DNA from 4 places in the Paenibacillus sp. YSY-4.3 genome. Region 3 is predicted to be linked to each of the others. Evidence: predicted binding sites of a transcription regulator. Region 3 holds the regulator's gene; each other region holds the start of a gene.
What was found. Region 3 encodes Rex, which represses fermentation and respiration genes when NADH is low (regulators of the CRP and FNR family bind a similar motif). Its sites were predicted from a motif close to TTGTGAAATATTTCACAA; they were not measured.
Positions count from the first base shown of each region.

Region 1 (2,205 bases), on a different contig from region 3:
GCTCTAGCTCATAGGCAGAGCCATAAGGCAGCTGATAGTTTTCCTGCCCGCCCAGCATCAGCATCCGGTTGACGGCCCAGGAGGCCATGAAGCTGGCCGGAATAAGCACGGGGATAAATACAAGGGCCGTGACGATGATCAGCACGTATCGCGACAAAAGGGAGCTGCGAAGGCGCTGAAAAGGGCTTTGTTTGATAAATCTCATGCCCGCACCCTGTAACCTATGCCGCGGATCGTCTCGATAATTTCCGGCGAGGCTGGGTCGCGCTCGATTTTTTCGCGTAAATGCCGAATATGTACCATTAGGGTCTTGTCGCCTTCTAGGTAGGATTCTCCCCACACGGCTTCATAGATTTGCTCCTTCGTCATGATTTGGCCGAGGTGGCGCAGCAGGTAATGGAAGATGTGAAACTGCTTCCCGGTAAGCAGAATCTCTTCTCCGGTATTCTGGTCGATAATGAGGTTCTCGCGTTCGTGGACGAGCAGATGCCGCAGCCTAAGCGGTTCCGGGGAAGCATTGCCGCTGCGGCGGAGCAGCACTTCAATTCGGGCGGCGAGCTCGTCCGGATGAAACGGCTTCGTCAGGTAGTCGTCCGCGAATTCCAGGCCTTGCAGCTTATCGTCGATGGAGGTTCTGGCCGACAGCATCAATATGGGCATTTTCGGGAACTGCTTCTTGAGCCGCTGCCCGACTGTGAAGCCATCCAGGCCCGGCAGCATGACATCGAGAATGGCAAGCCGGCAGGAATCGGCATACTCCAAAGCATGCTCCCCGCTCGTCAGCCATGTTACACGATAGCCGCGGTCCTGCAGGTTGGCATTAACCCACTTTCCAATCTCGGGGTCGTCTTCAATATATAGCAAATGAATGGGATTCATCATTAAGCCTCCTTTTGCTCCTATTGTGACAAATCTGCATTAAAAAATAAACTACGATAAAGCACCCACTTCCTTGTGATTGTAATCACAAGCCTCGATGGCGGCCTGTGATACTTTTGGTATGAGAATGGTTTTCAATTAAATTTGAAGAAATGCGGTGAGGGTTCATGGGGAAAGTGATCGATTTGCGTAGATCGGTTTATGAGTTATGCACGGCTGATCCAGAAATCATCGATATCATGGTGGGGTTGGGCTTCGAGCAGTTGGCCAAGCCGGGAATGCTGCAGAGCGCAGGGCGCTTTATGACGATCCCCCAGGGAGCCCGGCTGCGCAAGGTGGAGCTGGATACGATCAAGGGCGCGTTTCGCGCCAAGGGCTACGAAATCACGGAATGAGCTTAAGGCGGCAGGCTTTTAAATATAAAGGAGGATACGGCGATGAGTGAAATGATCAATAACCGCGAGCATGCGGTACCGGAGCAAGGACGCCGGCAGGAACTGCTGAAGGAGATCATTAAGGAGCTGCATGGAGGCAAAAGTGTGGAGGAGGTCAAGGCACGGTTCGAGGAAGCGGTCGGGGACGTAACGGTAGCGGAAATATCGGCGATGGAGCATGCCTTGATGGAAGAAGAGGGCATTCCGGTCTCCGAGGTGCAGCGGCTGTGTTCTGTGCACACGGCTATTTTCAAAGGCTCAATTGAGGAAATTCACCGCTCGTCCAAGCCGGAGGAGCAGCCAGGGCATCCCGTCCATACCTTTAAGCTGGAGAATGGTGAGATTGAGCGGCATGTCAATTTCAAGCTGGAGCTGCATAAGGACAAATTCCACCGGGAGGACAGCACGGAAATCGTATATAAGCTAGTAGAAGATTTGAATCTGTTACTGGATCTTGATAAGCACTACAGCCGCAAGGAAAATTTGTTGTTCCCGTATTTGGAGAAGTACGGCATTTATGGTCCGACCAAGGTCATGTGGGGCGTAGACGATGCTATTCGGGCGATGATCAAAGAAGTGAAGGAGAAGCTGCTGAGTTACAACGGCGACCGTGCCGATAAGGATATACTCATCATCGATCTGGAGCGTGTGATTACCGAGGTTAACGAGATGATTTTCAAGGAAGAGAATATTTTGCTGCCGATGGCTTTGGAGAAGCTGACGGAGGATGAATGGGTCAAAATTGCCGCAGAGAGCGATGAGATCGGCTATTGCCTGACTGCCCCGGAGCAGAAGTGGATCCCCGAGCGCGTTCCGCTTTCATATAACGAAGATGGGGAGGAAGCTGGGCAAGGCAATCTGCCGGACGGACTGATCCGGTTTGAGACAGGAA
Region 1 covers NZ_BAABMC010000002.1:856,841-859,045, reverse strand. Annotated here, with positions in the region: gene ACYUJT_RS10550 (sensor histidine kinase) at 1-205, opposite strand, end outside; gene ACYUJT_RS10545 (response regulator transcription factor) at 202-879, opposite strand; gene ACYUJT_RS10540 (DUF1858 domain-containing protein) at 1,047-1,274, shown strand; gene ACYUJT_RS10535 (DUF438 domain-containing protein) at 1,317-2,205, shown strand, end outside.
Region 1: ACYUJT_RS10540 (DUF1858 domain-containing protein) is a predicted target of Rex. The motif match lies at 953-970, and genes of this name have one in related genera.

Region 2 (2,205 bases), on a different contig from region 3:
GCAATCCACGTCTCATGGTTGTACTCCTTTTCACAGTATGCTGCAGTGATTCTATTTTACATGATCCGCAACTTTCTTCCTAATATAATGTTAAACCAGCTCTATTATAGCGTAAACGAGTCTCTCAGAAGTTAAAAAACCTGATCTTAAGAATCGCCATGCAGCTATATTCCGCCAAAGGAAATAGGGACGATTCGCCAAGGCGGCGCTTGATGTAAGCCGCCCGGCAAATCGTCCCTGTTTATATTTCGTATACATCGGCATGTATTAGCTTATGTCTGCTCTCCATTTGCGAAGCTGCTCCAAATCATGGGCCAGGAACTCCTGCAGCAGCTCGGCCAGGCCGCTGTAAAGCGGACTCTTGGTCGCCCGGATCAGCTCATCTGCCAGCCGCGGGGCCCATTTTAGCAAATGTATTTCCAGAAAACGAATTTGCGTGTCCGCCATCTCCAGGCAGCTGTGGCGCATATGGCTTCGGTCGGCCTTGCTGCGCATGCCCTCTGCCATCACCGCCATAAATTCCAGCTCCATAGCGATATGGTCGTCTCTCTCGCCGAATAGTTTGTTGAACACCACGCCGCTATCGGCGTACATCATTCGGATATGGGAAATGCAAGCAGCGGCATTTGCTCCGTCGCTTTTGGCCCGAAAAGTCCCTTCGCAAGGGATCAGCACAGCCTGATCTCCCAGGAAGAGCCGCCGATATTCCTCCGCCTCCTGATGGCATGCACTGCGAAAATGCCGTTCGGGAATGCTCTCCAAATAACTTCTCAGCCTCTTACCACCCCTGCTGTTTGGAATTCGATGCGTCAATTCTGCCCGCTGCCGCCACTGGGCAATCAAGGACATGCGCGGCGGACGGCTCAGAAAATCCATCAGCAGCTCGTACACCCAGCCACGACGCTCCAACCAAGCGATTTGCTCCGGCGATGCCTGAACAGGTTCTTTGAACAACATGGTCATATTGGTCATCTCCCTGCGAAGAAATATAAGACAAGTATAGGCCCGTATGTTAAGCTTTATGCTTCACATGGTTTGAAAAAAGATGATTTCCTTTTTGATTCGGAAATCATCCAAGCAGCATATACCGACACATGATTAAGGGGGTCATGTATCGCTCACCTTCATTATATCCCAATAATGAAAACGCTTTATATGATATATTTTACATTTCGGTTAACATTTTTTCTTTCGCCTGAGGGCCGCGACACTGACGCCCTTATCGAACTATATAAAATTTAACTAAAAATGCAAAGAGGCGAACCTGAGCATTAAACGCCCATAGGTTCACCTCTTTGTCTTTGTCTTTGTTTTGTCATAAGTTCATAAGTTCCGCTGTTTGGCATAAAGCTGGGCTGTTTGGTAATCCTCCGGCCGATTCATATTGAATACAGCTAGTTCTGCAGGCAACCCGGAGATCCTGCTCAGTTCTTCCTCACTGATATATTTGGCCGAAAGGCCCGAAATCCACTGATTTACCCGGAGACGGCCCTCCTCAAGCGTCCGCTCTAGCCCAGGCAATACGCTGCAGCGGTACATCGCCATCAGCGGCTGCGCTTGGTCGCCTACGCGGGAGATAAGCGCCTCGATACGCTCCTTGTGCCCATTGGACCTCTGCTCCTCCAGCTTCTGAGCCTGTTCGGCCATAAACCGGAACAACGCTGCATTTGCAAAGGGCATGTCACAGCCCACGACAAGGCTCCACTTATGAGGCGATGCAGCAAGCCCCGCATGCAGCCCGGCCAGCGGCCCGCACCCAGGATAAGCGTCTTGCAGCAGTGGAAGGCCTAATTCGGCATAAGCAGAGGATGACCCGCAGGAGATAACGGCCTCGCCGCCAGCTTTCAGCAGTTCACAAGCCAGCCGCTGAATAACGGGCTGACCGCCTATGGGCAGCACCGCTTTATTACTCCCCATCCGGCTTGACTTGCCTCCTGCCAAAATAATTCCAGTCCATTCCATCTTATCGTCTCCTTATGTTAAAGAAAGGTTATAATTAGTAATATTTCTGTCAATACGGAAAAAGATGGTTTGTAACCTTTTTCGTCCCTGTGTTACATTGAGAACGTAACCATTAATTATTAGTGAGCTATCGATGTTGGTATCGATTTGGACAGAAGGGAATGGCGCGTTTGCGGAATTATACTGAGAATCCGTCAGATTCTTTACTGCCCTTGGGGCTGCTTAATTTTTTCATCTATGGGA
Region 2 covers NZ_BAABMC010000018.1:7,250-9,454, forward strand. Annotated here, with positions in the region: gene cls (cardiolipin synthase) at 1-16, opposite strand, end outside; gene ACYUJT_RS25295 (TorD/DmsD family molecular chaperone) at 268-963, opposite strand; gene mobA (molybdenum cofactor guanylyltransferase) at 1,324-1,962, opposite strand; gene ACYUJT_RS25305 (MFS transporter) at 2,124-2,205, shown strand, end outside.
Region 2: ACYUJT_RS25295 (TorD/DmsD family molecular chaperone) is a predicted target of Rex. The motif match lies at 1,154-1,171, and genes of this name have one in related genera.

Region 3 (2,205 bases):
ATCAGCGACATTTTGCTCCACCTCAGCCCGTGTCTCCGACATATGCGTATGCATCGGCAAATCGAGATCATGTGCAGCCTGCACGAATTGTTCAATGTAATCCGGCGGGCAGGTATAAGGCGCGTGCGGCGAAATCATCGTCGTAATCCGGCCGTCCGCCTTACCGTGCCAATTCCGGGCGAAGGCAACCGCTTCATCCAGCTTCTGCTTCTGTACGTCAGGCGGGCACAGCCCAATCGCCCCGCGCATCAGCACCCCGCGGATACCGGATTCTTCCGTCACCTGCGCGACCCGATCCATATGATCATACATATCGAGGAAGGTCGTCGTTCCTCCCTTGATCATCTCCAGCACGGATAGCGCGGTTCCCCAGTACACGTCATTGCCCGTGAACTTCGCCTCCATCGGCCACATTTTCTCCTGGAGCCACTTTTGCAGTACCATATCGTCGCCATAACCGCGCAGCAGCGACATGGCCGCATGACCGTGCGTATTGATCAAACCGGGCATAAACAACAGACCGCTTCCATCCACAACTTCAGCATTCTCGCAGCCTTCCGGCCGGTTGGGTCCGATATAGGTAATGAGATCGTCCTCAACGAGCATATAGCCGTTAACGACAGGTTCTTTTTCTTCCAGAACGGCAAACGTACCGCCTGTAATTAGCAGTTTACGACTCATTTGAAGTAAGTTCCTTTCCGTCATTCAAATAATAGGCAAGACTGAGCAGGTCCGTCGTGAAATCGGCCGCATGAATTCTTACCTCCGCCGGTACCTTCAATATAGTAGGCGCAAAGTTAAGAATCGCCCCGATGCCAGCGGCAACGAGTTGATCCGCTACGCGCTGGGCCTCGAAATCAGGAACCGTAATGATTCCGATCCTTATGTTCATTACTTGTACCGTCTTCACCAGCTCGTCGATCGGCTGAACGGTAATATTATTGATTTTCGTGCCGATTTTGGACGGCGCAGCATCAAATACCGCTACGATTTTCATGTTGTCCTTCAAGTAGGCGTTATAGTTAGACAGCGCTTGACCCAGATTACCGGCCCCGACAAGAGCCACACTAATCTGCTGATCCAGATTCAAGATCTGCCGGATTTTCTCAATGAGATAGGACACGTCATAACCGATGCCCTTGCGCCCGAAATCCCCAAAATAAGCGAGGTCCTTACGAATTTGCGCAGGATTAAGATCAAGCTTTTGGCCCAATTCCTGAGAGGATACCGTTGGCACTTCACGAAGACTCAGCTCATTGAGGAAACGCAAATACACTGGCAATCTGCGTACAACCGCATCGGAAATTTTTTCTGATTTCATAGCTTTTCTCCCCTTATAATGGTGCGATATGAATTACGGTTATTGCTTCTTTACCTCTTGGACTTCGTGAACGTCCAGCCATTCGGAAATTCTTGGTACCATTTGCTCGATCGGCATATGTTCCATTTTCGGTCCAGGCAGCGAATATAAGAAATATTTTCCGTAGTATGATTCCAAGATGCGCGTATCGTACACTACTACTATCCCGCGATCCTGAGAAGAACGCACCAGACGTCCAAACCCCTGCTTGAAGCGAATAACGGCCTGCGGCACAGACAGCTTCATGAACGGGTTCTTCTTCTCCCTCTGAAGACGCTCGCTCTTCGCCTCAACCAGCGGATGGTTCGGTGGCTGGAACGGCAAGCGGACGATGGCCAGGCTGGTCAGCGCCTCCCCCGGAATGTCCACGCCTTCCCAGAAGCTGCTCGTGCCGAGCAGCACGGACGCTTCCTGTCCCTGAAATCTCCGGGTCAGCTTCGTGCGGCTGCCGCTGTCCATTCCTTGGCCAATGACGGTAATTCCCTCGGAGGATAATTGCTCCTTCAGCGGGTCATATACCTGACGAAGCATCCGGTATGACGTAAATAACACCAGCATCCGGCCGCGCGTCGCTACGGCAGTATCGGCAAGCGACCGCACCAGCATGCTCACGAAGTGCTCATCTCCAACACTGCCCTTGACGCTTGGGAAATCACGCGGGATGACGAGCAGTGCCTGGTCCCTGTAATTGAACGGAGAAGGGAGCATGGACGTCAGCAGCCGGTCGCTGTCAGCGGCCTCCTGCAATCCGAGCTGTTCGATCATGTACTGGAAAGACTTATCCACGGATAACGTAGCCGATGTCATGACCACGCTCTTCTTCTTATCGAAGAAATAGTTTTTGA
Region 3 covers NZ_BAABMC010000003.1:214,693-216,897, forward strand. Annotated here, with positions in the region: gene ACYUJT_RS11695 (amidohydrolase) at 1-681, opposite strand, end outside; gene ACYUJT_RS11700 (redox-sensing transcriptional repressor Rex) at 671-1,321, opposite strand; gene dinG (ATP-dependent DNA helicase DinG) at 1,361-2,205, opposite strand, start outside.

Region 4 (2,205 bases), on a different contig from region 3:
CTTCTACATCCCGGTGTGTCTGGCGCTTGATTTCTTGCATGATTTTATCCGGCTTATTAGTATATTTCCAATCCTTGGAATCTATGGTCCAATCCCACATTTTAAAACCAGCTTTTACGATATCGTCACTAAATGCCTTGCCAATCTGCGGTTTGCTGCCGTATGGTGCGCGAATGAGCCAAGGAGTGGTTCCCGTGATCTCCTCAACCATGCCCTGTACTTTCTTGAATTCTTTCAGAAAATTAGCGGAGCTGCCGCTGTTGTACAATATCTTCTTATTATGAGTCATGCTATGTAAACCGATATAGTTCCCCTGCTCTGATGCTGCTTTAAGGGAACCTTCGTAATCCTTGATCTGATTGCCGATCATGAAAAAGGTAGCATGGATCCCATGTTCGCTCAGTATGGCTACAATATCATCGGTATATTTGCTTGGACCATCATCAAAGGTTAGATAAGCTACTTTTGGCTTGGCAGCTTTGGGCGGCGTAGGCGGCTGAAGCGTACCGACTGCAGAATCCTTACCGTTTTGCGGATCATGGTTCTTCTCCGAGGGCTGTGCCGATCCGGCATCATTCTTGGTTTCATGAGTATTTGCGGCCTCGCCGTTCTGCCCTGCTCCTGCTGGAATTTTGTCCGGAAGCTGGGTTTTCTCGTTGCCCCCCGCCAATTTAGGGTTAACGACCGAAGCTCTATTCGTTTTAGCGGAATTGACGTTCATATACGATGTCGCTACAAGTACGGACATAATTAAAGCCACAGAGGATAATACTATTGCCAATAAAATAATGGGCTTTTTGAGTCGTCCGTTCGACTTTTTTCGAGTTCTTGATCTAGTTTCCATCTGTTTGTTATTCGACATCATCATTCATCACCATTTCCCTCTCTCTATGTGTATTACTAGAATAATATAAAAAGAGGGGTTACGTCCTTACAGAATGGTTACCCTCTGGTTACAAAGTTCTCATTAGAATTTGTGAAATAACTCAAAAAATAGCAAATGCCCTACGCCATTATTATTGAAAAAGCGCGGCACAAAGCTCAAATTTTAGTCACTTAAAACTTCGGGATGTGCTTTAAATTTAAATTGATTCATGTACAATGAAACTAGGTGAATACATATTCGTCATATGTTTAGAAGGAGATGAGAATTTGACAACACAATTACGATCTAGCCGAGTTGTTATTATTGGGACAGGTGCTGTAGGCGCGACCACTGCCTATACATTGCTGCTTCGCGAACGGGTATCAGAGCTGGTGCTTATCGACGCCAACAAAGATAGAGCGCTTGGAGAAGCGCTGGACATGAATCATGGCCTTCCCTTTACCGGCGGTGTCAAGCTGTGGGCTGGCGATTACAGCGATTGCAAAGACGCTGATATCATTATCATCGCGGCCGGGGCCTCCCAAGCGCCTGGAGAAACGCGGATTGACTTACTCAAGCGCAATGCGGGAATTTTCGACGTCATCATCAAGAACATCGTAAAATACAACAACCATGGGATCATTCTCGTTGCGACGAACCCTGTGGACATTCTGTCTTACGTATCCCTCAAGAAAAGCGGCTTCCCTTCCAACCGCGTTATCGGTTCCGGAACTCTCCTGGACAGCGCACGCTTCCGTTATTTGATCGGCCAGAATAAGAAAATCAACCCGCGCAGCATCCATGCTCATATTATCGGAGAGCACGGCGACACGGAAGTTCCTCTCTGGAGCTTGGCCAACGTCGCGGGAATTGATCTGGAATTCACGGAAGAAGAACGCAGCAATATTTTTAACAGCACCAAAAATGCAGCCTATGAAATTATTAACGCCAAAGGCGCTACTTTCTACGCTATCGCGCTTGCGCTGGATCGGATCGTCACTTCCATCCTTCAGGACGAAGGCTCCGTTCTTAATGTCTCTACCCTTCTGAGCGACTATAACGGGGTATCCGACGTATACCTTGGCGTACCAAGCATCGTTGACCGTACAGGGGTTCGTGAAGTGCTTGACTTGAAGCTCAGCGGAGAGGAACTGGAGAAATTCCAGCATTCCGCAAATAAGCTAAAATCCGAAATCGAAAAACTAGAGTTATAAGACGACAAACCTGGGGTTCTGAGACCTCAGGTTTGTTTTCGCATTAAAGCATCGCTAGATCAGAAATTAATGCTTGAGCCAAGTCTGGCAAACACATCGTTCACTCAGTTGGCTAACCTGACGGGG
Region 4 covers NZ_BAABMC010000007.1:117,093-119,297, forward strand. Annotated here, with positions in the region: gene ACYUJT_RS20210 (polysaccharide deacetylase family protein) at 1-781, opposite strand, end outside; gene ACYUJT_RS20215 (L-lactate dehydrogenase) at 1,153-2,079, shown strand.
Region 4: ACYUJT_RS20215 (L-lactate dehydrogenase) is a predicted target of Rex. The motif match lies at 975-992, and genes of this name have one in related genera.